DNA from 4 places in the Scandinavium tedordense genome. Region 1 is predicted to be linked to each of the others. Evidence: predicted binding sites of a transcription regulator. Region 1 holds the regulator's gene; each other region holds the start of a gene.
The links. The regulator LexA, encoded in region 1, represses DNA repair genes until DNA is damaged. The targets are predictions, from matches to a motif close to TNCTGTATGTACATACAGNA.
Positions count from the first base shown of each region.

Region 2: a site for LexA is predicted at 1,747-1,766, ahead of MUU46_RS18715 (DNA translocase FtsK 4TM domain-containing protein). Genes of this name have one in related genera too.
Region 3: a site for LexA is predicted at 6,106-6,125, ahead of sbmC (DNA gyrase inhibitor SbmC). Genes of this name have one in related genera too.
Region 4: a site for LexA is predicted at 4,930-4,949, ahead of mutH (DNA mismatch repair endonuclease MutH). Genes of this name have one in related genera too.

Region 1 is NZ_JALIGG010000047.1:71,158-79,349, reverse strand. It holds gene plsB (glycerol-3-phosphate 1-O-acyltransferase PlsB) at 30-2,450, opposite strand; gene MUU46_RS02555 (diacylglycerol kinase) at 2,580-2,948, shown strand; gene lexA (transcriptional repressor LexA) at 3,058-3,666, shown strand; gene dinF (MATE family efflux transporter DinF) at 3,806-5,125, shown strand; gene MUU46_RS02540 (CsbD family protein) at 5,274-5,483, shown strand; gene zur (zinc uptake transcriptional repressor Zur) at 5,560-6,081, opposite strand; gene MUU46_RS02530 (cupin domain-containing protein) at 6,194-6,682, shown strand; gene MUU46_RS02525 (conjugal transfer protein TraF) at 6,859-8,169, shown strand.
Region 2 is NZ_JALIGG010000057.1:581,356-589,547, forward strand. It holds gene trxB (thioredoxin-disulfide reductase) at 1-665, opposite strand, end outside; gene lrp (leucine-responsive transcriptional regulator Lrp) at 1,215-1,709, shown strand; gene MUU46_RS18715 (DNA translocase FtsK 4TM domain-containing protein) at 1,829-5,662, shown strand; gene lolA (outer membrane lipoprotein periplasmic chaperone LolA) at 5,792-6,403, shown strand; gene rarA (replication-associated recombination protein RarA) at 6,413-7,756, shown strand; gene serS (serine--tRNA ligase) at 7,848-8,192, shown strand, end outside.
Region 3 is NZ_JALIGG010000056.1:478,014-486,205, reverse strand. It holds gene MUU46_RS15520 (SDR family oxidoreductase) at 1-559, shown strand, start outside; partial or broken gene MUU46_RS15515 (LysR substrate-binding domain-containing protein) at 599-1,571, shown strand; gene yoeI (membrane protein YoeI) at 1,747-1,809, shown strand; gene MUU46_RS15505 (APC family permease) at 1,799-3,157, shown strand; gene sbcB (exodeoxyribonuclease I) at 3,227-4,651, opposite strand; gene dacD (serine-type D-Ala-D-Ala carboxypeptidase DacD) at 4,840-6,006, shown strand; gene sbmC (DNA gyrase inhibitor SbmC) at 6,146-6,619, shown strand; gene MUU46_RS15485 (FUSC family protein) at 6,721-7,779, shown strand; gene MUU46_RS15480 (DUF496 family protein) at 7,944-8,192, shown strand, end outside.
Region 4 is NZ_JALIGG010000048.1:43,509-51,700, forward strand. It holds gene aas (bifunctional acyl-ACP--phospholipid O-acyltransferase/long-chain-fatty-acid--ACP ligase) at 1-293, shown strand, start outside; gene lplT (lysophospholipid transporter LplT) at 286-1,494, shown strand; gene MUU46_RS02945 (NADP(H)-dependent aldo-keto reductase) at 1,569-2,609, opposite strand; gene MUU46_RS02950 (YgdI/YgdR family lipoprotein) at 2,889-3,107, opposite strand; gene MUU46_RS02955 (TerC family protein) at 3,235-3,945, opposite strand; gene mutH (DNA mismatch repair endonuclease MutH) at 4,014-4,700, opposite strand; gene rppH (RNA pyrophosphohydrolase) at 5,385-5,918, shown strand; gene ptsP (phosphoenolpyruvate--protein phosphotransferase) at 5,931-8,177, shown strand.

The DNA.
Region 1 (8,192 bases):
ATGGCTCCGCCTTTTTTTATGCGCTTAGATCACGCGTCCTGACTGGCGCTCTCGATAGTCAGACGGACATCCGGTGCCAGCAGTTCGGCCAGCAGCTGATAGACTTTCATCGTCTCAGCCGGTTCGGCATCGCCACTGTCGCTGATGTAGCCTTCGTCACGCAGGGTCAATACCAGAGTACTGAACACCGCTTTGTCGAAGAACTCTGGCGCGTTGATGCCGTGCAGCACCGACAGACGCTGAGCCACGGTACGGCTCTCTTTTTCAAGCGTGCTACGGTTGATGGACGGATTAGCGCTCAACAGCCAGAAGGTTATCGCATAACGTTGCAGCGTTTCACGCGCCCCGGCCGCCAACAGCTGCAGGGTGCGGGAATGCGACGGATTAATGCGAACATCGTCGTTCTCGATGGTCACCAGCCCCTGACGCTGCATTTCTGCTAATAGCTCGTCAATAACGCCCGCCAGCTCTTCTTTTTCCCAACGCAGGAACAGTTCGGATTTCAGCATCGGATACAGCATCTCCACATGACGGACCATCTCGGTGCGCGAGATAGTGCGATGCTGCGTAACGATGGCCGCCAGCAGGGACGGGATCATCAGCATGTGGGTGATGTTGTTGCGATAGTAAGTCATCAGCACCGCCTGCTCGCGCGGCAGAATGATGATATCGCCAATGGTGTCTTTCTCGACCTCGAACTTGTTCATCTGCAATGCGTGGTCAATCAGCGCGCTGGCAGTGACAGACGGCACGGTGGCATCAGCCGCGTAGGGCACATTACGCATCAGCTGCAGGTAGCATTCCAGCTGTTCGGTCAGCTGTTCGCGGGTCAGAGAGCGTTGACGTGATGCCAGCAGCGCGGTACAGCACAGGTTCATGGCGTTAGCCGCGCCTGCGTTGTTAATACGCACCATCAGATCTTCGGCGATGTTATTCACCGTTGGCGTCAGCCATGCCGGGCGAATGGATTCAATCGGATCGATAGATTCGCGCCATTCCGGCACATGTTGGTTCAGGTAAGTCATCAGTGGCAATGGCTCGCCAAAGTTGACGTAACCCTGGCCGAGATTGCGCAGCTTACTTAACCCGCGCAGCATCTGCGGCAGGCTCTCTTTCTCTTTGGTCGCGCCACGCAGTTCTTTCGCGTAAGTCCCCACTTCCATCACGTGCTCATAGCCGATGTAGATTGGCACGAGGGTGATTGGACGAGTGCCGCCGCGCAGCATCGCCTGAATAGTCATCGACAGGGTGCCGGTTTTCGGGTCCAGCAAACGACCGGTACGGGAACGACCGCCTTCCACGAAGTATTCAACGGAGTAACCACGGCTGAACAGCTCACCGAGGTATTCACGGAACACGGTGGAATAGAGCTTGTTGCCTTTGAAGGTACGACGAATAAAGAACGCGCCCAGACGACGGAAAATCGGGCCGGCTGGCCAGAAATTCAGGTTGATGCCCGCGGCGATATGCGGCGGCACCAGCCCCTGGTGATAGAGCACGTAGGACAGCAGCATGTAGTCCATGTGACTGCGGTGGCAGGGGACATAAACAATTTCATGGCCGTCGTGAGCCAGCTGGCGCACGCGCTCGGCATTATTAACGTTGATCCCCTGGTACAAACGGTTCCAGGTGAAGCCCAGCACGCGATCGGTGAGGCGAATCATTTCGTAAGAGAAATTCGCTGCAATCTCTTCCATCAGGGCGACGGCGTTTTGCTGCGCTTTTTCATGGGAAATTTTCTTGCTGCGCGCTTCGTCTTCCACCGCGCGTGCAATCGCTTTGGACGCCAGCAGCTTGTTGAACAAGTCCTGACGCGCAGGCAGACGCGGGCCGACGGCAGCCAAACGCTGACGGGCAAAGTGAGTTCGTGCCACACGTGCCAGCTTTTGTGCAATAATTTTGTCGGTACCGTGCTCGGTGGCCATGCGGCGCAGCGAAACGGACGGTGAGAAACGCACGAAGCTGTCGCGACCGAGCCAAGTCACGGCAAAGAATTTCTGGAAGCCATTCATCATGCGCAGCGGTGGGTTTACTTCGCCTTTTTCGCGGCCCGGGGAACGTCCAAACATCACGGACACCGGTACCATCTGCACATCGAGCTCTGGGTTGCTGCGATGCAAATCCAGATAATTGTGGAACAGCTTGATAGACTCTTCTTTCGGCGTGTAATACGTAAATGCGCGCGGCCCGCCGTGAATGAACACGTAACGCGGCAGCTCGGTGCCGTCGATTTCGAGCGGCTCCAGCGGATCCGGAAGACCATGCGCCAGACATTGGGCGCGTAAAGTCAGCAGATCTGCCTTCGAGTTATACGGCAGAACGTACATAATAGGGCGTGAGGTATCGAGTCCCAGTTCCTCAGCAGGATTTGCCGGGATAGACTTACTTTTTACCAGCACGCTTAATGGTAAATTCAGTAATTTGTAGTAAATTCGTGGCCAGCCAGACATAAACGATGTAAAGCCTCTGGTTAATCATGCAAATGCGCCGCAAGGATAACAGAAAGTGCACAGAATATCTGTTCTACCGCGTCAGGCGCGCAGTGACATTGATGCTAAATAATGTAAAAGGTTCTTTTGATGGCAAATGATACCACCGGGTTAACCCGAATCGTCAAAGCAGCAGGTTACTCCTGGAAGGGATTTCGCGCTGCATGGCAAAACGAAGCCGCTTTTCGCCAGGAAGGCGTTGCTGCTGTTGTCGCCATCATTCTCGCCTGTTGGTTAGATGTGGATGCCATCACCCGAGTGTTACTGATTGGCTCAGTGCTTCTGGTGATGATAGTGGAAATTATCAACAGTGCGATTGAAGCGGTGGTTGACCGCATCGGGACGGAACGTCACGAATTGTCGGGTCGTGCAAAAGATATGGGTTCTGCCGCGGTGTTTCTGGCAATTGCTATCGCCTTATTCACCTGGGTAACGCTGCTGTGGTCGCATTATCGATAACGCCCGCAGAATTACGCAAACGTCTGGTTTTTTGTGCGTTTTGCGGTTCCAAATTCGCCATTAACTGTATATACTCACAGCATAACTGTATATACACCCAGGGGGCGGAATGAAAGCGTTAACGACCAGGCAGCAAGAGGTGTTCGATCTCATCAGGGATCACATCAGCCAGACGGGCATGCCGCCAACGCGTGCGGAAATCGCGCAGCGCTTGGGGTTCCGTTCCCCGAACGCGGCTGAAGAGCATTTGAAAGCGCTGGCACGTAAAGGTGTGCTCGAGATTGTTTCCGGTGCCTCACGCGGCATTCGTCTTCTGGTAGAAGAAGAAACCGGTATCCCGCTGATCGGGCGTGTTGCGGCGGGTGAACCTCTGCTGGCACAGCAGCATATTGAAGGCCACTACCAGGTCGACCCGGCGATGTTCAAGCCGAGCGCCGATTTCCTGCTGCGCGTCAGCGGAATGTCGATGCGTGATATCGGTATTCTCGACGGTGATTTGCTCGCGGTTCACAAAACGCAGGATGTGCGTAACGGTCAGGTCGTTGTCGCCCGTATCGACGATGAAGTGACGGTTAAGCGGCTGAAAAAACAGGGCAGCACTGTTGAGCTGTTACCTGAAAATAGCGAGTTTTCTCCGATTGTGGTCGATCTGCGTCAGCAGAACTTCTCCATCGAAGGGCTGGCAGTTGGCGTTATTCGCAACGGCGAGTGGCTGTAACGGGCTTTAGAAATCCTCAATAATTCACATGGCTTTCAGGCGTCCAGCGCCAGCACATTAGCCACGTAATCTTTGACGGGAAGAGTGGCGCTATTCTGGCGCCACTTCGTTTTACGCATTCACAATCACAGGTTTTCTCATGTCGCTCTTCACCACTGCAGACAAGGCATTGTGGCGTCTCGCGCTGCCGATGATTTTCTCAAATATCACCGTGCCGCTGTTGGGTCTGGTGGATACGGCGGTCATCGGTCATCTTGACAGTCCTGTTTATCTCGGCGGCGTGGCGATCGGTTCCATGGCGACCAGTTTCCTGTTCATGCTGTTGTTATTCCTGCGCATGAGCACCACCGGCCTCACCGCACAAGCCTACGGCGCTAAAGACCCTGTACGTCTGGCTCGCGCGCTGGTGCAGCCCTTGCTGCTGGCGCTGGGAGCGGGCCTGGTGATTGTTGTGCTCCGCACCCCTCTGATTGACTTGGCGCTGCATATTGTCGGCGGCAGCGATGCCGTACTGGAACAGGCGCGGCGTTTCCTCGAAATCCGTTGGTTAAGCGCGCCTGCGTCCCTGGCAAACCTGGTTCTGCTCGGTTGGCTGCTCGGTGTTCAGTACGCGCGCGCGCCGGTAATTTTGCTGGTGGTCGGCAATGTCTTAAACATCGTGCTCGATTTATGGTTGGTGATGGGCCTGCATATGAACGTGCAGGGCGCTGCGTTGGCGACGGCATGTTCCGAATACGCGACATTTTTCATTGGCTTGCTGATGGTGCGGCGCGTGCTTCACCTGCGTGGCATATCGCTGGATATGCTCAAAGAGGCCTGGCGCGGCAATATCCGCCGCCTGCTGGCGTTGAATCGCGACATCATGTTGCGCTCGCTGCTGCTGCAGCTCTGTTTTGGTGCGCTCACGGTATTTGGCGCGCGACTGGGCAGCGATATCGTCGCCGTGAACGCGGTGCTGATGACGATGCTCACCTTCACCGCCTACGCGCTGGATGGTTTTGCTTATGCGGTGGAAGCGCATTCCGGGCAGGCTTATGGCGCGCGGGATGACAGCCAGCTGTTGGACGTCTGGAAAGCGGCCTGCCGTCAGTCCGGAATTGTTGCTCTGGCCTTTGCGCTGATTTATTCCGTGGCGGGGGAGCACATCGTCGCCATGCTGACATCGATTACCCAGCTGCGCGAACTGGCCGATCGTTACGTCATCTGGCAGGTGGTTTTACCGGTGATCGGCGTGTGGTGTTATCTGCTCGACGGCATGTTTATCGGTGCGACGCGCGGGGCGGAAATGCGTAACAGCATGGCGGTGGCGGCTGCCGGTTTTGCCCTCACGCTGTTGACGGTGCCGGTGTTGGGCAATCACGGATTGTGGCTGGCGCTGGCGGTATTCCTGGCGCTGCGCGGGCTGTCTCTGGCATGGATTTGGCGACGTCACTGGCAGCAAGGAACGTGGTTTTCGTAACGACTTTATTTCAGTCGGTGGTTAAAGATTCTGAATAATCCCCGGATGGCGAAATGCTTACCTATACTCTTTATCACGTCCAGCAGAAAACGGTGTTAACGGACGACGTATCTTCACTCTGCACCACCGAACTGATGAGGAATAGATCATGAATAAAGACGAAGTCGGCGGCAACTGGAAACAGCTGAAAGGTAAAGTGAAAGAGAAATGGGGTAAGCTCACCGATGATGACTTTACGGTTATCGAAGGTAAGCGTGACCAGCTGGTCGGGAAAATCCAGGAGCGTTACGGATACGCAAAAGATCAGGCCGAGGACGAGGTCAAAGACTGGGAAACCCGCAACGATTATCGCTGGTAAACAAACGCACTACCCGTGCGTACAAGGAAGTACAACCCTCGGGGCGGCTTAAGGCCGCCCACTCTTTTTGTCGCGCTTACTTTTGACCGGGCTTTCGTTTGATTTGAATTGTATGGTCATGACCACAGCAGTCCTGCGTGCGGCAAGCTTCCACTTCAACACACCCTAAGCACAGCCCATGCGCTTCAATCACATTATGACGCAGCGCAAACCCCATGCGGGCTGCCAGCGTATGCATAATGTCTTCCACTCCGTCAGCCGCTTCTTCCTTCACCACGCCACAGCGATCGCAAATAAACATCGCCGACGTATGCGACGGTTTATCAAACAGATGGCACAGCACGTAGCTATTGGTCGATTCCACCTTATGCACAAACCCTTGCTCGAGTAAAAACTCCAGCGCGCGATAAACGGTGGGCGGCTTCGCCTGCGGCTCACTGACTTTCAGCAGGTCCAGCAGGTCGTACGCGCTGATTGCACCTTTTTGTATGGTCATCAGGCGTAATACTTCGAGGCGTTGCGGTGTCAGACGAACGCCACGTTGTGCGCAAAGCCTTTCGGCCTGCACGAGCATGTCTTGTGGAGTGGTCTGGTCCATAGGCGCCTCGAATCGGGTGTAAAGTAAACGCCTACTTTATCATGTTATGGCCGAAACGCCGATAACCTGCAGGGTATGCTATACCTGACGCATCACTACCTGAGGGAACACCATGAAAAGACCAGACTGTATTCGACACTGGCGCGAGCTGGAAGAGCCTGATAACGCCGGTTATCCCGATAGCAAAGAGCTGTTTTCCGTTGGCGCGCCGCTGGCTCGCAAGCTGGGCCTGATGCGTCTTGGCATTCACCATGAACGTCTTTCACCCGGCCGACGTACCTCTTATCCCCACGCCGAAAGCGATGAAGAAGAGTTTATTTATGTGATTGAAGGCCGCCCTCAGGCGTGGATCAACGGCTACCTCTGGCAGCTGGAACCGGGCGACAGCGTGGGATTCCCGTCAGGCACTGGTGTCTGCCACACCTTCATCAATAATACTGAGGAAGAGGTGGAGTTACTGGTCGTCGGAGAAGTGAATAAAAAGCACAACCGGATATATTATCCGCTGAATCCAGAGTATGCCGCGACACGCCAGGATCGATGGGTGGACCATCCGCCACAGTTTTTTGGTCCACACGATGGGAAACCTTCACGGAAATAACAATCTCTTCTATAAATATTGAGGGGCGACGCATATTCCAACGTTATCACAGCGCCCCTTAACGCAAATCACCCTAATTGGCTGCTTTTTATATCGTTATTCACAGCAATAGTTCGACCCTTTTTGGCGGATAACTGAAAGGGGATTAACGTTCATCTGCAAATAACGAGCAAACCGTGAAAAAAAATATCAAATATTCTGTGGTGTCTGCGGCTGTCTCCCTGTTTATGGCAAATCAGGCGGGAGCGGCCAATACGTGGTCAGAAGCAAGAAATGATGCCATGGGGGGAACCGGCGTGGCGTCGGCGAACTATGGGAGTGCGGTGCTGATCAACCCCGCGCTACTGGCGAAGTCACAACCGGATGATGATGTCTCTGTCGTTATTCCATCTGTGGGCGCGCAGATTACCGACAAAGACAATCTTCGTGATCAAATTGATGATATCAGCAATGAGATCGACCACTACAAAAGCGTACTCGATAACCTGACGCCGCAAGGGATCCTGATGGATCCTGGCGGTACATTAAATCAGTTCCAGAGTGCGGCGGGGGATCTGGCCGGGCAACTGGACGATCTGCGTGGTAAAACGGCGCGGGCAAATGCTGGCGCTGGGATCGCGGTGAGCGTGCCGACCTCGGCGGTCTCGCTGGCGTTCGTTACCAAAGCCTACGCCCATGCTCGGGTCAGTTCGAACATCGATCAGAGCGATATCGACTACCTGCGCAACATTCAGAATTCTGACGGGTTTGCCGCCAGCCAGGCTGCCAATGCGGTGCTGAACGGTAGCGATCAGATAACCAATAACCTGAACTCTACCGCGTCGGGGAAAGCGGCGATTGTGTCCGATTACGGCATCGCTATTGCGCGTCAATTCGATATCGGCGGCGTGCCGGTGTCGCTCGGCGTGACGCCGAAACTGCAACAAACCTGGCTCTATAACTACACCACGTCTATCGACGATTATCACAGCGATGACTGGAAGGACAGTAAGTACCGTAATGATGACACCGGCTTTAACGTTGATGCGGGTATCGCGGCGGACTTTGGTGAAAACTGGACTGTCGGCCTGAGCGGGCAGAATCTGATGTCTCGCGATATCGACACCAAAGACGTGCGCATCAAGAACAACGCCACCGGGGTGACTACCAATTACAAAGATACGTACCAAATCCGACCGTTGGTGACTGCGGGCGTAGCGTGGCATACCGATTTGCTGACGCTGACCGCCGACGGTGACCTGACGGAAACCAAAGGCTTCAAAACCGAAGACGATTCGCAATACGTCGGTGTTGGGGCAGAAGTGACGCCATTAAGCTGGCTGGCGGTGCGTGGTGGTTACCGGGCGGATGTTAAAGGTAATGACAGCAATGTCTTCACCGCCGGGGTCGGCTTCGCACCAATGAACACGGTGCATATCGACCTGATGGGGCTGTACGGTGAGGATGAAACCTGGGGAGCCGGTGCGCAGTTGAGCCTGACATTCTGACAATTGCGGAGGCCATGCGCCTC
Region 2 (8,192 bases), on a different contig from region 1:
CGCAAGCCGCTGACGCCCATCTGATCGCCGGTAACTTCTTCGAGCGTGCGATGGGTGTGCAGCACGATGTTGCCGCTTTCCACTTTATCCATCAGACGTTTGATCAGAATTTTCTCCGCGCGGAAGCTGTCACGACGGTGAATCAGATGCACTTCAGAGGCAATGTTTGCCAGATATAACGCTTCTTCAACTGCGGTGTTACCGCCGCCGATGACCGCGACCTTCTGATTGCGATAGAAGAAACCATCGCAGGTGGCGCAGGCAGAAACACCGCGGCCTTTAAATGCTTCTTCTGATGGCAGGCCCAGGTAACGGGCGGATGCACCTGTCGCGATGATCAGTGCGTCACAGGTGTATTCGCCGCTGTCACCGGTCAGACGGAACGGACGGTTCTGCAAATCAACTTTGTTGATATGATCGAACAGGATTTCGGTTTCAAACTTAACCGCATGTTCATGCATACGTTCCATTAGCGCAGGCCCGGTCAAATCGCTCGGATCACCTGGCCAGTTTTCCACTTCTGTGGTGGTGGTCAATTGACCACCTTTTTCCATGCCGGTAATCAGTACCGGTTGCAGGTTCGCGCGTGCGGCATAGACCGCAGCGGTGTAGCCGGCTGGTCCAGAACCAAGAATAAGCAGTTTACTGTGTTTGGTCGTGCCCATGAGATCCCCATAAATGTTGGCAGACAATGGGCGCGATTGTAGGGAATTTGCGGAAGTAATAAAAGGGTGCAGGAATTTTGTTAACGATATGTGTAATAGATTGCGTCAATGGATTGGTGATTTTATCTACGCTTGCGATAACAAATTCTACTGCTATCGGGGTGATTATAAGGAGATAACATGAGGAACGTCCCTGGGTGATTATGAATATCTGGCATGTTGTACTAAAAATCGATGTTTTGCTTTGACAATCCCCTGTGCTTTTGCGAAAACAATGAAGGGAGAAAAAACAGCGTTTGTCGTGTGGTGAATTTTCATGCACGTAAATGCCATTTTTAACCGGGCCAGCATCATCGGCGCATGGCGTGGACAGACGCCATTCGAGATGGCGGTGGCTGCCGACAGGCAACGGCTTCTCAACACGTACCCTTGGGTTATGCGTTACATCTGGTGACAGATTTTTTACGCAGACGACGGGCACAGGCTCTGAACAGTGAAGTGCACAGGGTCCAGACAGGAGTAGGGAAGGAATACAGAGAGACAATAATAATGGTAGATAGCAAGAAGCGCCCAGGCAAAGATCTCGACCGCATCGATCGTAACATTTTGAACGAATTGCAAAAGGATGGGCGAATTTCCAACGTCGAGCTTTCTAAACGAGTGGGACTTTCTCCGACACCTTGCCTTGAGCGTGTACGTCGGCTGGAAAGACAAGGGTTTATTCAGGGCTATACCGCGCTGCTGAACCCGCATTATCTGGATGCATCGCTGCTGGTTTTTGTTGAGATAACTCTGAATCGTGGCGCCCCGGATGTGTTTGAACAATTTAACTCCGCTGTGCAAAAACTTGAAGAAATTCAAGAGTGTCATTTGGTCTCCGGTGATTTCGACTATCTGTTGAAAACCCGCGTGCCTGACATGTCAGCGTACCGTAAGCTGTTAGGCGAAACCCTGCTGCGCCTGCCAGGCGTAAATGACACCCGTACCTACGTGGTTATGGAAGAGGTCAAGCAGAGTAATCGTCTGGTAATTAAGACACGCTAAACGGAACAGGTGCAAAATCAACGCAAGTTGATTACACTCCTGTTAATCCATACAGCAACAGTGCCGGGGAGACCCGGCGCTGTTGTCCGTTTTAGCATCAAGGACCTGGAGTGCCTTTCTTGAGCCAGGAATACACTGAAGAAAAAGAAGTAACGATTAACAGATTAAGCAGCGGGCGCCGTCTTCTTGAAGCGTTCCTGATCCTCTGTTCCCTTTTTGCCATCTGGCTGATGGCAGCTCTACTAAGCTTTAATCCTTCCGATCCCAGTTGGTCACAAACCGCCTGGCACGAACCGATTCATAATCTTGGCGGAATGCCGGGTGCATGGCTTGCGGATACGCTGTTTTTCATTTTTGGCGTAATGGCATACACCTTGCCCGTAATGATTATCGGTGCCTGCTGGTTCGCGTATAAGCATCGTGAAAGTGACGAATACGTTGATTATTTTGCAGTAGCGCTACGTCTAATTGGCGTGCTTGCGATGATCCTCACCATGTGTGGACTTGCCGCTATCAACGCAGATGATATCTGGTATTTCGCCTCCGGTGGCGTTATTGGCAGTCTGCTCAGCACCGCATTGCAACCCATGCTGCACAGCAGCGGCGGTACGCTTACCTTGCTTTGCATTTGGGCTGCAGGACTGACGCTGTTCACCGGCTGGTCCTGGGTCAGCATTGCCGAGAAAATCGGTAACTGGATCCTCAATATTCTGACCTTCGCCAGCAACCGTACCCGTCGCGACGATTCGTGGATCGACGATGAAGAGTACGAAGATGACGAAGAAGATCATGACGCAGAACCGAAGAGAGAAGGGCGCCGTGCCCGTATTCTGCGCGGTGCACTGGCGCGTCGTCAGCGCATTGCTGATAAGTTTAGCAACCCGATGGGGCGGAAAACGGACGCTGCGTTGTTCTCCGGTCGTCGAATGGATGAAGACGAAGTTGAAGTTCAATACAGCGCTCGTGGTCAAGCCGCAGATGCCGATGACGTGTTGTTCTCTGGCAATAGTGCAACGCAGCAGCCTGATACCGACGATGTTCTTTTCTCCGGCAACAGCGCGACCCGCCCGGCAGCCTGGGATGAAAACGACCCGCTGATGAACGGTCACTCCATTGCCGAACCGGTTGCCGCAGCGGCTGCTGCGATGGCGACCACTCAGGCATGGGCAGAACCTGCATCCGCTGCGATGGTTGCTCCTTCCGTTTCCGGCGGCGAAATGGCTGCACCGAGTGTGGAATGGCAGGCCGTTCCTGCCCCGCAAACGCCAGATCCGGTTATTGCTCCGTCTCCGGACAATTGGCCGCCGCAGGTACCAGTCGCGAAACCAGAATATGTTAAGCCAGAAGCCTTCCGTCATCAGCCTTCTATCGAAGAACTGTGGCAGGATCCGCAACCAGTGCCAGTGCAGCAGTACGCACAGCCTGAGCAGCCTTGGCAGCAACCTGAACCCGAGTATCACGCCCATGAATATATTCCGCCTGTAGAGCACGCTCCGCAGATGCCAGAAGTGGCGTTGGAACCGGAAGAAGAAATTAAACCGCAGCGCCCACCGCTCTACTATTTCGAAGAAGTGGAAGAGAAGCGTGCACGTGAACGTGAACAACTTGCAGCGTGGTATCAGCCAACGCCGGAACCGGCGACCGTGAAACCAACGACACCAATGCCAACGCCGTCTGCATCTATTGTCGATCCACTGGCCGCGGTTGCCCCAGCGGCAGCGGTTGCTTCCGTCGCGGCTAGCGTTCATCAGGTAACCGGTGCCGCAGCCGCTGCAGCAACGGCTGCGTCGGCTGCTCAGTTATTCAGCCCGGCAGATGCGCCGCGTCCGCAGGTTAAAGCAGGCATTGGCCCGCAGCTTCCACGCCCGAATCCTGTGCGTGTACCAACGCGTCGTGAACTTGCCTCGGCCTCATTTGGTATCAAAATTCCGTCACAGCGCCCGGCCGAAGAACTGTCTGACGAGCTGATGGGCGATGAAGATATTGATGAGCTACATCAGGACGAGCTGGCTCGTCAGTTTGCTGCCACCCAGCAGCAACGCTATGGCCAGGAATACGAAGACAACAGCTACGATGAGACGCCGGAAGACGAAGATGCCGTCGCAGAAGCCGAACTGGCACGTCAGTTCGCCGCCACGCAGCAGCAACGTTATTCCAGCGAACAGCCGCAGGGTGCGAATGTGTTCTCGCCGACGGACCATCAATTCTCACCGATGAAAACGCTGGTTGATGATACACCGAAAGCACCGTTGTTTACGCCGAGTGCCGCGCCGGAACAGCCACAACAGGCTTACCAGCAACCTCAGCAAATGGCACCGCAGCCGCAGGCATATCAACAACCGCAGCAAGTGCCGCAGGCGCAACCTGCCTACCAGCAGCCTCAGCAACAGCCGGTGCCTCAGCCGCAGGAAAGCCTGATTCACCCGCTGCTGATGCGTAACGGTGACAATCGTCCGTTGCAAAAACCGACTACGCCATTACCGTCTCTGGATCTGTTGACTCAGCCGCCGAGTGAAATCGAACCGGTTGATACCTTCGCGCTGGAGCAAACCGCGCGCCTCGTAGAAACACGTTTGGCCGATTTCCGCATCAAGGCCGACGTCGTGAACTATTCGCCGGGCCCGGTCATCACCCGTTTCGAGCTGAATCTGGCGCCAGGCGTGAAAGCCGCGCGTATTTCTAACCTCTCTCGTGACCTGGCGCGTTCGTTGTCGACCGTCGCAGTGCGTGTGGTTGAGGTTATTCCGGGCAAGCCGTATGTGGGCCTGGAACTGCCAAACAAAAAACGGCAGACCGTTTACCTTCGAGAAGTGCTGGACTGCGCGAAATTCCGCGAAAGCCCATCGCCGCTGACTATCGTGCTCGGGAAAGACATTGCCGGTGAGCCGGTGATTGCTGACCTGGCGAAAATGCCTCACTTGCTGGTAGCCGGTACGACCGGTTCCGGTAAGTCTGTCGGCGTGAACGCCATGATCCTCAGTATGCTCTATAAGGCAACGCCGGAAGATGTGCGCTTCATCATGATCGACCCAAAAATGCTGGAGCTCTCAGTTTATGAAGGTATTCCACATCTGCTGACGGAAGTCGTGACGGATATGAAGGATGCTGCCAACGCTCTGCGCTGGAGCGTCAATGAAATGGAACGTCGTTATAAGCTGATGTCAGCGCTTGGTGTGCGTAATCTCGCAGGTTATAACGAGAAGATTGCTCAGGCCGCACAGATGGGCCGTCCGATTCCGGATCCTTACTGGAAACCGGGTGACAGCATGGATGCGGTGCATCCAACGCTGGAAAAACTGCCGTACATTGTGGTGCTGGTTGATGAGTTCGCTGACCTGATGATGACGGTTGGTAAAAAGGTGGAAGAGTTAATCGCCCGCCTGGCGCAGAAAGCACGTGCCGCCGGTATTCACCTGGTGCTGGCGACACAGCGTCCGTCGGTTGACGTGATTACCGGTCTTATCAAAGCGAACATCCCGACCCGTATCGCCTTTACCGTGTCGAGCAAAATTGACTCCCGTACCATTCTCGATCAGGGCGGCGCGGAATCACTGCTCGGCATGGGTGACATGCTCTACTCCGGGCCGAATTCCAGCTCGGCACCGACGCGTGTGCACGGCGCATTCGTTCGTGACCAGGAAGTCCACGCCGTAGTTCAGGACTGGAAAGCGCGCGGTCGGCCTCAGTACGTCGACGGTATTACCTCCGACAGCGAAAGTGAGGGCGGTTCAGCCGGTCTGGACAACGGTGAAGAGCTAGACCAGCTGTTCGATCAGGCTGTGAAGTTTGTGACCGAAAAACGGAAGGCCTCTATTTCTGGCGTACAGCGTCAGTTCCGCATCGGTTATAACCGTGCCGCGCGAATCATCGAGCAGATGGAAGCGCAGGGGATCGTCAGCGAAGCAGGCCATAACGGCAACCGTGAAGTACTGGCTCCGCCTCCGTTTGATTAAACGTAGCGTTTGAAAAGTTGCGTAAATAGCCAAAAAATCAGTATTTTCTCCTGTTCCCCTGTAGATGCTCTACCTACAGTGGGAACAAAGAGACTCCCGCGTCGGGAGTGACGCATTTAAGGAATGAAGATGAAAAAATTTGCCATCACCTGTGCCTTATTGACCAGTTTTGTTGCCAGCAGCGTCTGGGCTGATGCCGCTAGCGACCTGAAAAGCCGTCTGGATAAAGTCAGCAGCTTCAACGCCAGCTTTACCCAGAAAGTGACCGATGGCAGCGGTAATGCAGTTCAGGACGGACAGGGCGATTTATCCGTCAAGCGTCCAAATCTCTTTAACTGGCATATGACGCAACCGGATGAAAGCATTCTGGTTTCCGATGGTAAAACGCTGTGGTTCTATAACCCGTTTGTTGAACAGGCAACCGCGACCTGGCTGAAAGACGCAACCAGCAACACACCATTTATGCTGATTGCGCGTAACCAGTCCAGCGACTGGAAGCAGTACAACATCAAGCAGAACGGTGACGATTTTGTGCTGACCCCAAAAGGCAGCAACGGTAATCTGAAAGAGTTCACCATCAACGTGAGCCGCGATGGCACCATTCATCAGTTCAGTGCCATTGAGCAGGACGATCAGCGTAGCAGCTATCAGCTGAAGTCCCAGCAGAACGGCGCGGTGGACGCATCCAAATTTACCTTTACTCCGCCAAAAGGAGTAACGGTGGACGATCAGCGTAAATAAGAGGCGCGCGTGAGCAATCTGTCGCTCGATTTTTCCGATAATGCGTTTCAACCCTTGGCCGCGCGTATGCGGCCAGAAAATTTAACGCAGTACATTGGCCAGCAGCATCTGCTGGCTACCGGCAAACCGCTGCCACGCGCCATTGAAGCAGGACATCTGCATTCAATGATTCTGTGGGGGCCGCCGGGGACCGGGAAAACGACGCTGGCAGAAGTGATTGCCCGCTACGCCAACGCCGACGTGGAACGCATCTCTGCGGTCACGTCTGGCGTGAAGGAAATTCGAGAAGCTATCGAACGCGCCCGGCAGAATCGCAATGCAGGGCGCCGCACCATTCTGTTTGTCGATGAGGTCCATCGCTTCAATAAAAGCCAGCAAGATGCGTTTTTGCCGCATATTGAAGACGGGACCATCTTTTTCATTGGCGCCACTACCGAAAACCCTTCTTTTGAACTCAACTCGGCACTGCTTTCCCGTGCCCGTGTTTATCTGCTGAAATCGCTCACTGTCGAAGATATCGAACAGGTATTAACCCAGGCGATGACCGACAGTGCTCGCGGCTACGGCGGCCAGGACATCCTCCTTCCTGACGAAACGCGCAAAGCGATCGCAGAACTGGTCAACGGCGATGCACGCCGGGCGCTAAACACGCTGGAGATGATGGCAGATATGGCGGAGCTGGATGATTCCGGCAAGCGCGTATTAAAGCCTGAGTTGTTAACCGAGATAGCCGGGGAACGCAGCGCTCGCTTTGATAACAAAGGCGACCGTTTCTACGACCTAATCTCCGCGCTTCACAAATCTGTTCGTGGCAGCGCTCCGGATGCAGCACTGTACTGGTACGCACGGATTATCACCGCCGGCGGCGACCCACTGTACGTTGCCCGTCGTTGTCTGGCGATCGCCTCCGAAGATGTCGGCAACGCTGACCCGCGTGCGATGCAGGTGGCGATTTCAGCCTGGGATTGTTTTACCCGCGTCGGCCCAGCGGAAGGGGAACGGGCCATTGCGCAGGCGATTGTCTATCTGGCTTGTGCGCCGAAGAGCAATGCCGTTTATACCGCCTTTAAAGCAGCAATGGCTGATGCCCGCGAACGACCTGACTACGACGTGCCGGTACATCTGCGCAATGCGCCGACCAAACTGATGAAGGATATGGGTTACGGCCAGGAGTATCGCTACGCCCACGACGAGCCCAATGCCTATGCGGCCGGCGAAGTCTATTTCCCGCAAGAAATGTCGCAAACGCGCTATTACACGCCTTCCTCGCGTGGTCTTGAAGGTAAGATTGGTGAAAAGCTCGCCTGGCTTACCGAACAGGATCAAAATAGCCCCACAAAACGCTACCGCTAAACAAGACGTTGCGGTAAGGTTATCGCTGAACCTCTAAAGGCCGCAGGCTGCGGTCTTTTCCTCATTTTAATTCGATAAGCACAGGATAAGCATGCTCGATCCCAATCTGCTGCGTACCGAGCCAGACGCAGTCGCAGAAAAACTGGCACGCCGAGGCTTTAAGCTGGATGTAGATAAACTTCGCGCTCTTGAAGAGCGTCGTAAAGTTCTGCAGGTAAACACTGAAAATCTGCAGGCAGAGCGTAACTCGCGATCGAAATCCATTGGCCAGGCGAAAGCGCGCGGGGAAGATATCGAGCCATTACGCCTGGAAGTGAATAAGCTGGGTGAAGAGCTGGATGCCGCAAAAGCTGAGCTTGATGCTCTGCTGGCTGAGATCCGCGACATTGCGTTGACGCTGCCTAATATCCCGGACGATTGTGTCCCGATGGGTAAA
Region 3 (8,192 bases), on a different contig from region 1:
TTATTTGCAGGCGGTGCAGGAGATTGTCGACAGTGCGCTGGCGTATCACATCCCGCGCATTGTGTTCACCAGCTCGACGTCGGTGTATGGCAAAGGGCAGGGCACGATTAAAGAGAATGCCCCGCGTGACCCGATAACCTCCAGCGGCCGTGTGCTGAAAGAGCTGGAAGACTGGCTGCACAATCTGCCTGGGACGTCCGTCGATATTCTACGCCTTGCGGGCCTGGTCGGGCCGGAGCGTCATCCGGGTCGATTCTTTGCCGGGAAATCCGCGCCGGATGGGCAACAGGGTGTCAACCTGGTGCATCTGGAAGACGTGATTTCCGCGATAACACTGCTGCTTCAGGCACCGAAGGGCGGGCACATCTATAATTTATGTGCGCCCGGACATCCGTCTCGGTCAACGTTTTACCCGCAGATGGCCCGCGAGCTTGGCCTGGAGCCGCCTGTATTCAGCGATAGCGCTGAGAAAGGACGCATTATTGATGGTAACCGCATCTGTTCTGAGCTGGGGTTTGAGTACCAGCATCCCGATCCGCTGGTGATGCCGCTGGAGTAAACGACCCGCGGTGACATCGCGTACCGACTGGGGGCGACGATGAAACCATTACTGGAAGTTCTCATCATTCTTGATGCGCTCGATAAAGAAGGGAGCTTTGCTGCGGCATCGGCAAAGCTCTTCAAAACGCCTTCCGCCCTGAGCTACACCGTTCACAAACTGGAAAGCGATCTCAGTATTCAACTTCTCGACCGTAGTGGACACCGCGCGAAGTTCACCCGCACTGGGCAAATGCTGCTGGAAAAGGGGCGGGAAGTCCTGCATACCGTGCGCGAACTCGAAAAGCAGGCGGTCAAACTGCACGAAGGCTGGGAAAACGATCTGGTTATTGGCGTGGACGACACTTTTCCTTTCTCATTGCTTGCTCCCCTCATTGAACAGTTCTACCAAAGGCACAGCGTGACCCGGCTGAAGTTTATCAACGGCGTTCTCGGCGGTTCCTGGGATGCGTTGGTACAAGGCCGGGCCGATATTGTCATCGGCGCGCTGCACGACCCGCCGCCGCTCAGTGATTTTGGTTTCGCGCCATTAGGCGAACTGGAGCAGATTTTCGTTGTGGCAGCCCACCATCCGTTGGCGGAAGTGGCCGAACCGTTGAACCGCAAAACCATCAAACACCATCGGGCGATTATCGTCGGCGACGGCACGACTCCCGATTGCCCTGCATTTCAACAATTGCTTGAAGATCAGGACGCAATCACTGTTTTTGATTTTAAAACTAAGCTGGAACTGCAAATTAGCGGCCTGGGCTGCGGTTATCTCCCGCGTTATCTGGCGCAGCGGTTTCTTGAAAGCGGCGCTTTAGTCGAAAAACAGGTCGCGGCTCACGTTCCGTTTGATGCGGTGTGGATCGGCTGGAATGAACAGACCGCGGGCCTGGCGAGCGCCTGGTGGCGGGAGGCAGTTTTGGCAAATAGTGCTATCGCGGCAGTCTATAACCGCGCCCTTGGTGAATAATCAGGCATTTAAGGAAAAGTTTTCTTTGATGAGCCTCTGGTTCTCTTGTTTTTATGGGGGGAAGGGGGCAAAATACGCGCCAGCAAAAAAGAGACTAACCGACGCAATTTTATGGCGTCGGTTATTTTTTTGCTTTCGAGACACACTCATTCATACAAGAGGCCGGGCTTCGTACCGGATAGATACTTACTTAAAAATCGACAGTTGTTGTCGCCGAGGATATATAAAAAATGGGGCAATTTTTTGCTTACGCGACGGTTTTCACCGTAAAGGGGAATAACCATGTCGCATAATGCTACTCCAAACACCTCTCGCGTGGAATTACGTAAGACGCTTACGTTGATTCCGGTTGTTATGATGGGTCTTGCCTATATGCAGCCTATGACGCTGTTCGATACTTTCGGTATCGTATCTGGAATGACCGATGGTCATGTCCCGACAGCCTATGCATTCGCTCTGGTAGCCATCCTGTTTACTGCGTTAAGTTACGGTAAGCTGGTTCGCCGCTATCCGTCCGCAGGATCAGCCTATACCTACGCCCAAAAATCCATTAGCCCGACGGTTGGCTTTATGGTGGGTTGGTCTTCGCTGCTTGATTATCTCTTTATGCCGATGATCAATATCCTGTTGGCAAAAATCTACTTTGAAGCGCTGGTACCTTCGGTTCCCTCGTGGATATTTGTTGTCGGGTTAGTGGCCTTTATGACCATTTCCAACCTGCGCAGCATTAAAACCGTGGCTAACTTCAACACCCTGATTGTGGTGCTGCAGATGGGTATCGTTGCCGTTATTGTCGGCATGATCATCTGGGGCGTTCACAACGGTACGGGTGCAGGTACGCTGACCAGTAGCCGCCCGTTCTGGTCTGATGGCGCGCATATCACGCCGATGATCACCGGTGCGACTATTCTGTGCTTCTCGTTCCTGGGCTTCGACGGTATCTCTTCTCTGTCTGAAGAAACCAAAGATGCCGAGCGCGTTATCCCGAAAGCAATTGTCCTGACAGCGCTGATTGGCGGTGGGGTCTTTATCGTTGCATCTTACTTCCTGCAACTGTATTTCCCTGACATCTCTCGCTTCAAGGATCCAGATGCGTCACAGCCAGAAATCATGCTGTACGTGGCGGGTACAACCTTCCAGTGGTGCGTGCTTATCTTCTCAAGCGTGACCGTGCTGGCATCTGGCATGGCAGCACACGCAGGCGTTTCTCGTCTGATGTACGTGATGGGCCGCGATGGCGTGTTCCCGAAAAGCTTCTTCGGTTACGTGCATCCGAAATGGCGTACCCCAGCATGGAACGTGCTACTGGTGGGCGCGATTGCTCTGTTGGCGATTAAATTCGACCTGGTAACAGCCACGGCGTTGATTAACTTTGGTGCGTTGGTGGCCTTCACCTTCGTTAACCTGTCGGTAATCTCGCAGTTCTGGATCCGCGAAAAGCGCAACAAAACGCTGAAAGATCACTTTAACTACCTGTTTATGCCGGTATGTGGTGCGTTGACCGTCGGTGCGCTGTGGATTAACCTGGAACAAAGCTCGATGGTTCTCGGTCTGATTTGGGGTGCAGTTGGCCTGATTTATCTGGCCTGTGTGACTCGCAGCTTCCGTAACCCGGTGCCGCAGTACGAAGACATCGCGTAATCTCGACGTGCGATAGTCAAAAAAAACCGGAGACACTGTCTCCGGTTTTTTTATGCCGGTCATTCTGACTTAAACAATCTCTTGTGCGTATTGATACAGTGTTTTCAGCAGGGCGAGTTTCTCGTCATTCCCTTCATACTGAACGTAAAGCTGCTGCAGTTCATCGGCATAAGCCTGAAGGAATTCCTGGGTAAAGACGTTACGACGGTGCTGCAACCAGCGCTGCTGCTCTGATTCATCCAGCGTGCCAGGGAAGTTACGCGCCCGATAGTTGAACAGCAGTTTTTCGATGCGCTTATCGGCAAATGTGAGATCCAGCGCGGGCAGATTACGCGGCTCGGTCTCCAGAAGAATTTTCATCGCTGCGCGGTCTGCATCACTAAAGAAACCGTTGTAGAGCTGGGTGTCGACGTTTTCCGAGGGTACAAAAGGCTCCGCTTCAGCAAATATCGCCACTACTTTATCGCGCACCTGCGGGTTATCGCGCAGCACCTTCAGATTATCCAGGCACTGCTGGCGGTTGATGCCTAGCCTGTCGGCATCTTCCGGGCGTAATGTATTGCCCTGCGCGAGAATAGGGCATTTATTCAGATGCACCAGTTTCACCGGAACCGCCGACAGTTCGCCGAGATCGGCTTTCGGCGTGTATAAGCGCTCACGCAGTTCATCGGCGTTCAGTTCGAGCAACGGAGACATATCGCCCGCCAGGTCGACCATAATCACCGCGTTACGGTTGTCCGGATGCCAGGCCAGCGGTGCCACCCAACTGGTGTTTCCGCGCCATGCCCCGAACATACCGGAAATATGCACCAGCGGTTTCATCTGCGGCACATCGATCAGCGTCGCCAGTTTATTCTTTCCGCGGAAGGTATACAGATAATCGAATAAGCGTGGCTGACGCGCTTTCACCAGTTTAGCCATCGCGATGGTGGCGTATACATCGGCCATCGCATCGTGGGCGTTACTGTGCTCGATTCCGTTGGCTTTGGTCAGATGTTCCAGGCGAAAGCTCGGCAAACCGTCTTCATTTTCTGGCCAGTTGATGCCTTCCGGACGCAGGGCGTAGCAGGCGCGCATCACATCGAGCAGATCCCAGCGCGAGTTATGGTTCTGCCAGCTCCAGGCGTAGGGGTCGAAGAAATTACGGTAGAAAATGTTACGCGTCACTTCATCATCGAAACGCACGTTGTTGTAGCCAACCACGCAGGTTTTCGGCACGGTAAACAGATCATGGATCCGTCTCGCAAACGCCGCTTCATTTTCGCCTTTGGCCAGCGCTTCCTGCGGCGTGATACCGGTAATCATTACTGCCTGAGGCTGCGGCAGATAATCATCAGCAGGCTTGCAGTAGAAGACTTCAGGTTCGCCAATGATATTGAAATCAGCGTCGGTTCGAATGGCCGCGAACTGAGCGGGGCGGTCCAGCTGCGGGTGGGTGCCGAAGGTTTCGTAGTCGTGAATCAGGAATCCGGCTTGCGGTTGCGTTTCTTGCATGGGCTGTCTGTGATCCGTAGGCGCGTTAGCCGGTAATGGTAAACGATTTGCCCGATCATCAGAAGCTCGGCGGGGCGATCCCTCGGCGTCGCTCCCAGTAAATGTCATACTTTCTTGCAATTTAACGCTGTCAGCAAAGCGTAACTACCGTAAAAAGAACGGGAATACGAAAAGTTGAGGATATGCTGTTGAAAGGCCGTTTTTTTATTGCTGTTTCTTTGCTCGCTTCGAGCATTTCTTGCGCAGTTGCTGCAGATTATATTCCCGCACCGGTACAACCTCCTGCGATCCAGGCCGCATCCTGGGTGCTGATGGATTACACCACCGGCCAGGTACTCACCGCTGGTAACGAACACCAGCAGCGCAACCCAGCCAGTCTCACGAAGCTGATGACCGGCTACGTGGTTGACCGCGCGATCGACAGTCATCGCATTACCGGAGATGACATGGTCACCGTGGGTCGCGATGCTTGGGCAAAGGGCAATCCTGTTTTTGACGGATCCTCTCTAATGTTCCTCAAGGCGGGCGATCGTCTGAGCGTGCATGACTTAAGCCGCGGACTGATTGTCGATTCCGGGAACGACGCTTGTGTAGCATTGGCTGACTACGTCGCAGGTGGCCAGCCACAGTTCGTCAAAATGATGAATGATTACGTGAGCAAACTGGGCCTGAAAGATACCCATTTCGAAACCGTGCACGGTCTTGATGCGCCAGGACAGCACAGTTCGGCGTTCGACCTCGCGGTATTATCCCGGGCGATTATTCATGGTGAGCCTGACTTCTATCATATGTATAGCGAGAAGAGCCTGACCTGGAACGGCATCACCCAAAACAACCGTAACGGCTTGCTGTGGGATAAAAACCTGAACGTTGATGGACTGAAAACGGGCCACACGGCTACCGCCGGGTTTAACATCATTGCGTCTGCGGTGGATGGCAAGCGCCGTCTGATTGCGGTGGTAATGGGCGCTGAGAGCTCGAAAGGGCGTGAAGACCAGGCGCGTAAGCTGCTGCACTGGGGCCAGCAGAATTTCGATACCGTTCAGATCCTGCATACCGGCAAAAAAGTCGGCACTGAACGCATCTGGTACGGCGATAAAGAACACATCGACCTGGGCACCGATCAGGACTTCTGGCTGGCCTTACCTAAAGCCGAAGTGCCGAAAATCAAAGCCAAATACGTGATGGACAAAAAAGAGCTGGATGCGCCAGTCGCGGCCCATCAGCGCGTCGGTGAAATTGAACTCTACGACGGCGATAAGATTGTTGCTCACTGGCCACTGGTGACGCTGGAAAGCGTGGGCAAAGGAGGCATGTTCTCGCGCTTGAGCGACTGGATGCACCATAAATCCTGAGCCAATCCCGTTTGACCAAACGCCCTCTTCGGAGGGCGTTTTACTTCCCCTATTTGTGAAACATCGCACATACTCCTTCAGGTCTGTTTGCTAGATTTTAACTGTATATTTGTCCAGCAGCTATGTTAGCGGAGGCAATATGGATTACAGCATTACTCAGGAAAATCGTCGCGTCATCGCCGGTTTTCATATGGTTGGCCCATGGGAACAGACCATCAAACAGGGCTTTGAGCAGTTGGCGATGTGGGTGAACGGGCACAAAATCCACGCCAAAGAGTGGGTGGCGGTTTACTACGATAACCCAGATGAGGTGTCGGCGGAAAAGCTGCGGGCTGACACCGTGGTCACCGTGGAAGACGGATTCACGATACCGGCCAATAGTGAAGGGGTGATTGTCACCGAAATCGCGGCAGGAATGTACGCCAAAGCCGCTACACGCGTGGTCAATCATGATTTCTCCACCCCGTGGTATCAGTTCTTCAACAGTGTGCTGGAGGACAAAGACTACGAGTTAGAAGCAAAACCCTGCTTCGAGCTTTATCTCAATGACGGTAATCAGGAAGGTCACTGGGATATCGAAATGTATGTACCTGTTAAAAAACGCGCTATTTAAAGTAAACAAGCCTGCTTTTTAAAAGGTTATTTACGCTTCCGTGATGCCAGGGGCAGAAAAACAGATACAATTGTGTTTTCTGCCCTAGCCGGAGTGCGGGTGTGCGCGCTGATAAATCACTGAGTCCTTTTGAAATTCGTTTATACCGCAACTACCGTGTTGTTCACGGGGTGCGTATCGCTCTCGCGTTTGTACTGACGTTTCTGTTGGTGCGTCTTTTTCACGTGCCTGAGGGGACCTGGCCGCTCATTACGCTAGTCGTTATTATGGGGCCCATCTCTTTCTGGGGAAACGTGGTCCCGCGTGCGTTTGAGCGTATCGGCGGCACAGTTTTCGGCTCCGTACTGGGGCTGGTGGCACTGAAGCTGGAGCTGATGTCGCTGCCGTTGATGCTACTCTGGTGCGCGGCGGCGATGTTCCTCTGCGGCTGGCTAGCTCTGGGCAATAAACCGTATCAGGCGCTGCTGATTGGCATCACGCTGGCAGTGGTTATCGGTGCGCCGTCAGGCGATATGCACATGGCGCTATGGCGAAGCGGGGATGTGATTATCGGTTCGCTGCTGGCGATGCTGTTTACCGGGATTTGGCCGCAGCGAGCGTTTCTCCACTGGCGTATCCAGATGGCAAACTACGTCACTGAATTTAACCGTCTTTATCAAACTGGGTTCTCGCCGAACTTACTCGAACGCCCGCGTCTTGAACGCCGACTGCAAAAAGTCCTGAACGACGTGGTAAAGATGCGTGGCCTGATAACACCCGCCAGTAAAGAGACCCACATTCAGAAATCGATTTTTGAAGGTATTCAGACGGTGAATCGTAATCTGGTCTGTATGCTTGAACTGCAAATCAATGCCTGGTGGGCCTCGCGCGACAGCCACTATCTGATGCTCAACGCCCACACCCTGCGAGACATGCAGCAGATGACCCAGCAGACATTGCTCACCATTGCGCATGCGCTTTATGAAGGCAATCCGCAACCGATTCTGGCTAACAACGAAAAGCTGAACGATATCGTCATCGAGTTGCGTCAGTTGGTGAATGACTATAAAGGCAAAGACCTGGCCGAAACGCCGATGCATGGATATGTCTGGTTAAGCATGGAACTGGCGCGACAGCTGGAACTACTGTCACACCTGATCTGTCGGGCGTTGCGCAAATAACGCCCACCCGGTCACGGTTTGCCGCGTGCTTGTTTCGATTCAGCTACGTTTAGGGTTATGATTGAGGCAGAGCAAAAACCATTGTCATTCGCGGCCGCTAGCAGTTATGTTTACCCGTAGCGGCTGTTTTACGAATCCGAATCTCAATTATCAGGGGTGTAAAAATGGAAACAACCAAACCTTCGTTTCAGGACGTTTTGGAGTTTGTTCGTCTGTTCCGTCGTAAAAACAAACTGCAGCGCGAAATTCAGGACGTTGAGAAAAAGGTCCGTGACAACCAGAAGCGTGTACTGCTGCTTGATAACCTCAGTGACTACATCAAACCAGGCATGAGCGTTGAAGCTATTCAGGGCATCATCGCCAGCATGAAAACCGACTACGAAGATCGCGTGGACGATTACATCATCAAAAAT
Region 4 (8,192 bases), on a different contig from region 1:
TGGTGTCGCTGGAAATGGTCGAGCAGCTCGCTCTGGCGATATCGCCAGACAAGCTTCATGCCACGGTGATAAAGCAGGATGCGAGCAAAGGTGAAGCGCTGGTGCTGTTTACTACTGACGCGGAACTGACGCGCGACAAATTGCAACAGCAGGCACGGGCCAGTGGAATACCGGAACTTGCGGTGCCGCGTGATATCCGCTGCCTTAAACAGTTACCTGTCCTCGGGAGCGGCAAACCCGATTTTGTCGCTCTTAAGGAGCAGGTTAATCAGATGGAAAAATCGAATGAGTGAGTCAGTGCACACTAACACTTCACTACGCTCGAAAGGGATGATGGCGGTGCTCTGCGCCCAGTTCTTGTCGGCCTTTGGCGATAACGCGCTGCTGTTCGCCACCCTGGCGCTCATGAAAGAGCAATTTTATCCGGACTGGAGCCAGCCAATTCTGCAAATGGTGTTTGTGGGCGCTTACATTCTTTTCGCGCCGTTTGTCGGGCAGTTTGCCGACAGCTTCCCGAAAGGGCGGGTGATGATGGTCGCCAACGGTATGAAACTGATTGGCGCAGCGTCTATCTGCGCAGGCGTAAACCCGTTTATAGGCTATACGCTGGTAGGCGTGGGCGCGGCGGCATATTCACCGGCGAAATACGGCATTCTTGGCGAGCTGACCACCGGAGACAAACTGGTTAAAGCTAACGGCATGATGGAGTCATCGACCATCGCCGCGATTTTGCTGGGCTCAGTCGCGGGTGGCGTGCTGGCCGACTGGCACGTGCTGGCGGCGCTGGGCGTGTGTGCGCTGGTTTACGCTGGAGCGGTGGTCGCCAACCTGTTTATTACCCGCTTACCGGCGGCGAGAAGCGGGCAGTCCTGGCGTTTCAATGCTATGACCGGCAGTTTCTTCTCGGCCGGTAAAACGCTGTGGCACAGTGCTGAAACCCGCTTTTCGCTGGTGGGTACAAGCTTGTTCTGGGGCGCGGGGGTCACGCTGCGTTTCCTGCTGGTGCTGTGGGTACCGGCTGCGTTGGGGATAACCGACAATGCGACGCCGACGTATCTGAATGCAATGGTCGCCGTCGGGATAGTGGTCGGTGCGGGGGCCGCGGCTAAACTGGTAACGCTGGAAACCGTGGCGCGCTGTATGCCTGCGGGCGTTTTGATTGGTATTGCGGTGGTGATTTTTGCGTTGCAGCAGGCACTGCTACCGGCTTACGTTCTACTGTTGCTGCTGGGGATCTGCGGTGGCTTCTTCGTGGTGCCGCTGAATGCGTTGTTGCAGGAGCGCGGGAAACACTCGGTCGGCGCGGGTAATGCCATTGCGGTGCAAAACCTCGGTGAAAACAGCGCGATGCTGATTATGCTCGGTCTTTACTCGCTGGCGGTGATGGTGGGTATTCCGGTGGTTGGCGTGGGGATTGGTTTCGGTACGCTGTTCGCGGTCGCGATTATCGTGCTGTGGATTTGGGGCCGAGGTAAAAGCAAAACCGTCTCATAATAAGACGGTTTTTAGTGTTTGCTCCCTCTCCCTGTGTGAAAGGGTTGGGGAGAGGGCATCAGACCGCACAAGGCTTAAGGCGCCGGGTAGGTATAGACCTTATGCACCGCTTCGATTTCTGCCAGAACCTCTTCGCTCAACTCAAGGTGCAGACTTTCCACGTTGGTTTTCAGCTGCTCCATGGTGGTCGCACCCAGCAGGGTGCTGGCGACGAACGGCTGACGACGCACGAAGGCTAGCGCCATCTGAGCCGGATCGAGGTTATGACGTTTCGCGATATCCACATACGCCGCGACCGCTTTCTGTGACTGCTCGCTGCTGTAACGCGTAAAGCGGCTGAACAGCGTGTTTCGCGCCCCGGCCGGTTTCGCACCGTTCAGGTATTTGCCGGTCAACGTCCCGAAAGCCAGGCAGGAATACGCCAGCAACTCCACCCCTTCATACTGACTCACTTCTGCCAGAGCCACTTCATAGCTGCGGTTCAGCAGGCTATACGGGTTCTGAATCGTGACGATGCGCGGCAGGTCGTGTTTATCGGCGAGGTGCAGATAGCGCATCACGCCAAATGCGGTTTCGTTAGAGACGCCGATGTAGCGGATTTTGCCCGCACGCTGGAATTCGGTCAGCGCTTCGAGAGTTTCCAACAGGGTGATAACCGGCTGTGATTCCGTCCACTCGTAGCCAAGCTTGCCGAAGCAGTTGGTCGCACGCTGAGGCCAGTGCACCTGATACAGGTCGAGATAGTCGGTTTGCAGACGAGTCAGGCTGTTGTGCAGCGCATCGCGAATATTTTTGCGATCGAGCGCCTGATTCGGGCGAATGCCGTCGTCGTTGTTGCGCGTTGGGCCGCTGACTTTTGATGCCAGCACCAGTTTTTCACGGTTGCCGTGTTTCGCCAGCCAGTTGCCGACGTAGGTTTCGGTCAGACCCTGCGTTTCCGGGCGCGGTGGTACGGGATACATCTCTGCGACGTCAATCAGGTTAATGCCCTGAGCAACGGCGTAATCGAGCTGTGTATGGGCGTCGGCTTCGCTGTTCTGTTCACCAAACGTCATAGTGCCCAGCCCAAGAGTACTGATTTCCAGTGAGCTGTGGGGGATACGGTGATAGTGCATAGCCGTCTTCCTTTTTGTATATCAACAACGTCATATCAAAAACGTCAGGAAGGGCGCAACAGGCGCCCAGACAAAAGAATATATACCCGTCATCCTTCAAGCTGCATCTTTGTTGGCTACGTTCACTCGCCCGAATCACTTAGGTTACTAAGTTCGCCGGGACTCATTCTCTTGCCGCCGTGATGAAACTCGAATTATTTTGGGTATAAACATGGCAGATGCGAGGAAAAAGCGGAAGTAAAAAATCAAAAAAGGCCAGACGAGCTGACCTGTTTTCTTTTAGCGCTTAATGATTTGAGAGACATCGTCACGGTTGATCTGCATGCTGTTACCTTGCTGATCTTCGTAACTGATAAGGCCGGTGTCGTCATCAACTTCCGGTTTCCCATCCGTCAGAATCATTCGGCCATCTTTCGTTGCCATCACGTAGTCACTGCTGCAACCGGAAACAGCAAATACCAGTCCCACTGCAGAAATCAAAACTGCCCATTTTTTCATCATTATTACCCCTTATATGACCGCAACTCATACCATTCTAGATATAACCCGGTAAGGAGTAAGTAAAAAGCAGTAAAATCTTAAAAAGATTGCAGGACAGCCCTCATTTTGAAGGCTGTCTTTGAATTTAAAGCGGATTTTTTTTATTTCGCAGTAAATTGAGACTCTCCACGGCAATGGAGAAAAACATCGCGAAATAGATATACCCCTTCGGCACATGAATAGAAAAACTTTCCAGCATTAATGTAAAGCCGACCAGGATAAGGAATGCCAGCGCCAGCATCTTGACCGACGGATGCCTGTCGACAAATTCGCCAATCGGACGCGCGGCAAACATCATCACGCCCACGGCAATCACCACCGCAGCCATCATAATGAACAGATGATCGGACAGACCCACCGCCGTAATCACCGAATCAAGGCTGAAGATAATGTCGAGCAGCATGATTTGAACGATAGCGCCGAAGAAAGAGTGGACGTTAGTTTTCAGCCCTTCCTCTTCACCTTCAATCGATTCGTGGATCTCTTTGCACGCTTTCCAGATAAGGAACAGGCCGCCAGCCAGTAGAATCAGATCACGGGCTGAGAACGAGTGATCGAAAAGCGTAAACAGCGGATTGGTCAACCTGACAACCCAGGCGATTGACGCCAGCAGCGCCAGTCGCATCATCATCGCCGCAAACAGACCGATTCGACGCGCGTGATTGCGCTGAGCCGTCGGGAGTTTGGCCACGACCAGAGAGAGAAAAATAATATTATCGATGCCCAGAACGATCTCAAGGATCGTCAGCGTCCCAAGCGCCATCCACGCGTTGGGATCGGTTACCCATGCAAACATTGTAAATCCTGCCAAAAACGAAAAGTGCAATTATAAGCCACAGGCGGCCTTACCCCAAACGAATCGTGTCAGAGCAGAAAATGCTGGGCCAGAAGGACGGCGGTGAAGTTCTTCTTCAGATAAAAACCACGCGGGAGGGTAAGAATAGGTTCACCGTGTGTGCCGACGGCTTCCGTTAGGGCTTTACTGTTGGCTGCTTTCGGACGTAGCTGTAGCACTTCGCCGTGGCGAGCGGTAATGCGTTCCACCTGACCGAGCACAATCAAATCCATCAGTTCTTCCCAATCCATGCGCAGCTGATGCTCTTCTTCTACGCTCGGACTCCACAGCAATGGCGCCCCGACATGGCGTTCAGCCAGCGGGATAGTGCGTTCGCCTTCAACCGGGATCCACAGTACTCGCTTGAGTTTATGCCGGACATGGCTGGTTTCCCATGTGACACCACTGTTGCCGGTCAGCGGGGCGACGCAGACAAACGTGGTTTCCAGCGGACGGCCGTTGCGGTCGACGGGGATCGTTTTCAGCTCGACGCCCAGCGCGGCGAAATCCTGCTCGGGTTTACTTCCTGCGCTGGCACCCAGCCAAATCTCAAGCAGCACACCAATCCAGCCTTTATCCCGCTTTAAATCGGGTGGAATGGGCAGGTTTGCCATCGCCGCCAATTCACCCAGCGAATAACCCGCCAGCTGCTGCGCCTGGGCTAAAAGCTCGGCTTCAGACTGAGGAGAATGACGCAGGGGAGACAGCAGGGACATAACGGCACGCCTTTGGTTGAAAAGTGAGCGGGGTTTATCCCCGTTATGGAAAGAGTTTACCCTTTTCTGAATAACCACGCCAATATGATGATTTCATAGCGTTTTTTTACTAAAAAAAATCAACATTTTTTGCGCTGCAAAAGGTTTTCCCAATCTGGTCACTGACAATGAACAGGATCTTACACCCAGTTATCCACAGAAAAGTGGGATAACTGGGGAAAACCCTCACTACTGTTTCCATTTACAGGCTTGACGTGCGACGAAAATCCAATTTTCACACAAAAAGTGTTTAAGTTAGTGGCACAATCTGTGGATAAAAACGACGTTGTTCGATCTTTCATCAGCACAAGGATCACCTATGTGACGATCGTCACGTTATGGCATGTTTAATGAAAAGGAACTATTCTAAAGTGATGAATAACATCATTTTATTTTAATGATAAAAAATGGCGCTTTTAAGACGATTCAAGGTTTTCCCATAGTAACTCGCGGCTTCTTCACAACTCTATCCACAGAAAAAGTGAATAAAATGGTCCCGTGACGGTCTTATCTGTTTATAACTTTGATGATAGCTGTGAGTTATTCAATTGTTATCCGATGTTATCGCCGCAAGAGAGTGGTTTACCGTTTCCAGCGAGTGTGAAACAATCATTCACATTGAAAATTGTTTTTAGAGGTAGTCCGGTGATTGATGACGATGGCTACCGCCCAAATGTTGGAATTGTAATCTGCAACCGCCTGGGTCAGGTAATGTGGGCCAGGCGTTACGGTCAACACTCTTGGCAATTCCCTCAAGGAGGGATAAACCCGGGCGAGTCGGCTGAGCAGGCGATGTATCGGGAATTGTTCGAAGAAGTTGGGCTAAGCCGTAAAGATGTGCGGATCCTGGCCTCTACCCGGAACTGGTTGCGTTACAAGTTACCGAAACGTTTGGTGCGTTGGGACACAAAGCCGGTTTGTATCGGCCAGAAACAAAAGTGGTTTCTCCTGCAGTTGATAGGCAACGATGCCGATATCAATATGCAAACCAGCAGTACCCCGGAATTCGATGGTTGGCGCTGGGTAAGTTATTGGTACCCGGTGCGTCAGGTGGTGTCGTTTAAACGCGATGTCTACCGTCGGGTGATGAAGGAGTTTGCAGGCGTTGTGCTGGCGCTGACGGAAAGTACCCCAAAACCGCAGAACACTGCCCCTGCTTATCGACGTAAAAGAGGTTAAGCCACGCACATTATGCTCACCCGGTTGCGAGAAATAGTCGAGAAAGTAGCCAGTGCGCCCCGTGTGAACGAGGCGCTCGATATTCTGGTAACAGATATCTGTCAGGCAATGGAAACCGAAGTGTGTTCGGTTTACCTCGCTGACCATGACAGGCGCTGCTATTACCTGATGGCCACTCGCGGGCTGAAAAAGCCACGTGGACGGACTATTACACTCGCCTTTGACGAAGGTGTCGTTGGCCTGGTGGGACGCCTCGCGGAGCCCATTAACCTCGCGGATGCGCAAAAGCATCCGAGCTTCAAATACATTCCTTCCGTAAAGGAAGAAAAGTACCGCGCATTTCTTGGTGTGCCGATCATCCAGCGCCGCCAACTGCTTGGTGTGCTGGTGGTTCAGCAGCGCGAACTGCGTCAGTTCGACGAAAGTGAAGAATCCTTCCTCGTTACGCTTGCCACTCAAATGGCGGCAATCCTCTCTCAGTCTCAGCTCACGGCACTTTTTGGTCAGTACCGTCAAACGCGCATTCGCGCGCTGGCGGCTGCATCCGGGGTGGCGATTGGTCAGGGCTGGATGGATTCTACACTGCCGTTGATGGAGCAGGTGTACGAAGCATCAACGCTGGACACCGCGCTTGAGCGTGAGCGTCTGACCGGTGCGCTGGAAGAGGCAGCCGGCGAATTTCGTCGTTACAGCAAGCGTTTTGCGGCCGGGGCCCAGAAAGAAACCGCGGCTATCTTCGATCTCTATTCACACCTGTTATCAGACGCGCGACTGCGCAAAGAGCTGTTCGCTGAAGTGGACAAAGGCTCGGTGGCAGAATGGGCGGTCAAAACCATCATTGAAAAATTTGCTGCGCAGTTCGCGGCCCTGAGTGATGGCTATCTTAAAGAGCGTTCGGGCGATCTCCGGGCGCTGGGTCAACGTCTGCTTTTCCATCTCGATGACTCCGTGCAGGGCCCGAACGCGTGGCCGGAGCGCTTCGTGCTGGTGGCTGATGAGCTTTCGGCGACCACACTTGCCGAAGTGCCGCAGGACAGACTGACGGGCGTCGTGGTGCGTGACGGTGCGGCGAACTCTCACGCCGCCATTATGGTACGCGCGTTGGGGATCCCGACGGTCATGGGCGCCGATATACAGCCGTCGGTGCTGCATGGCCGAATGTTGGTGGTCGATGGTTATCGCGGTGAATTGCTGGTCGATCCCGAGCCGGTACTCCTGCAGGAATACCAACGGCTGGTAACCGAAGAAAATGAGCTCAGCCGAATCGCGGAAGATGACGTTGATCGTCCGGCGCAGCTGAAAAGCGGCGAACGCGTGAAGGTAATGCTGAATGCCGGTTTAAGCCCAGAGCACGAAGAGAAGCTCGGTAGCCGCATCGACGGCATCGGGCTCTATCGCACTGAAATCCCGTTCATGCTGCAAAGCGGTTTCCCGTCAGAAGAAGAGCAGGTGGCCCAGTATCAGGGCATGTTGCAAATGTTCAACGACAAACCGGTAACACTGCGAACGCTGGACATCGGGGCCGACAAACAACTGCCGTACATGCCCATCAGCGAAGAAAACCCATGCCTCGGTTGGCGTGGGATCCGCATCACTCTCGATCAGCCGGAGATCTTCCTGGTTCAGGTTCGCGCGATGCTGCGTGCCAACGCCGCGACGGGTAACCTCAGCATTTTGTTGCCGATGATCACCAGTATTGATGAAGTCGATGAGGCGAAACGCCTGATTGAACGTGCCGGGCGCGAAGTGGAAGAGATGATCGGCTACGAGATCCCGAAACCGCGGATTGGCGTGATGCTGGAAGTGCCATCGATGGTATTCATGCTGCCGCATCTGACTCGCCGGGTTGATTTCATCTCCGTGGGGACTAACGATCTGACGCAATATTTATTGGCAGTCGACAGGAACAATACCCGCGTAGCCAACATGTACGATAGCCTGCACCCGGCGCTGCTTCGCGCACTGTCGATGATTGCTCAGGACGCCGAGCGCCTCGACATCGATCTACGCGTTTGCGGTGAAATGGCGGGCGACCCGATGTGCGTGACTATCCTGATTGGCTTGGGTTTCCGCCATTTGTCGATGAACGGGCGGTCAGTGGCGCGTGTGAAATACCTGCTGCGTCACATCGAACTTGAAGATGCGAAAAACCTGGCACAGCGGAGCCTGGATGCGCAACTCGCTACCGAAGTGCGCCATCAGGTAGCGGCATTCATGGAACGCCGGGGCCTTGGTGGCCTGATTCGCGGCGGCAGGTAAACGTCAGTTCCTGGC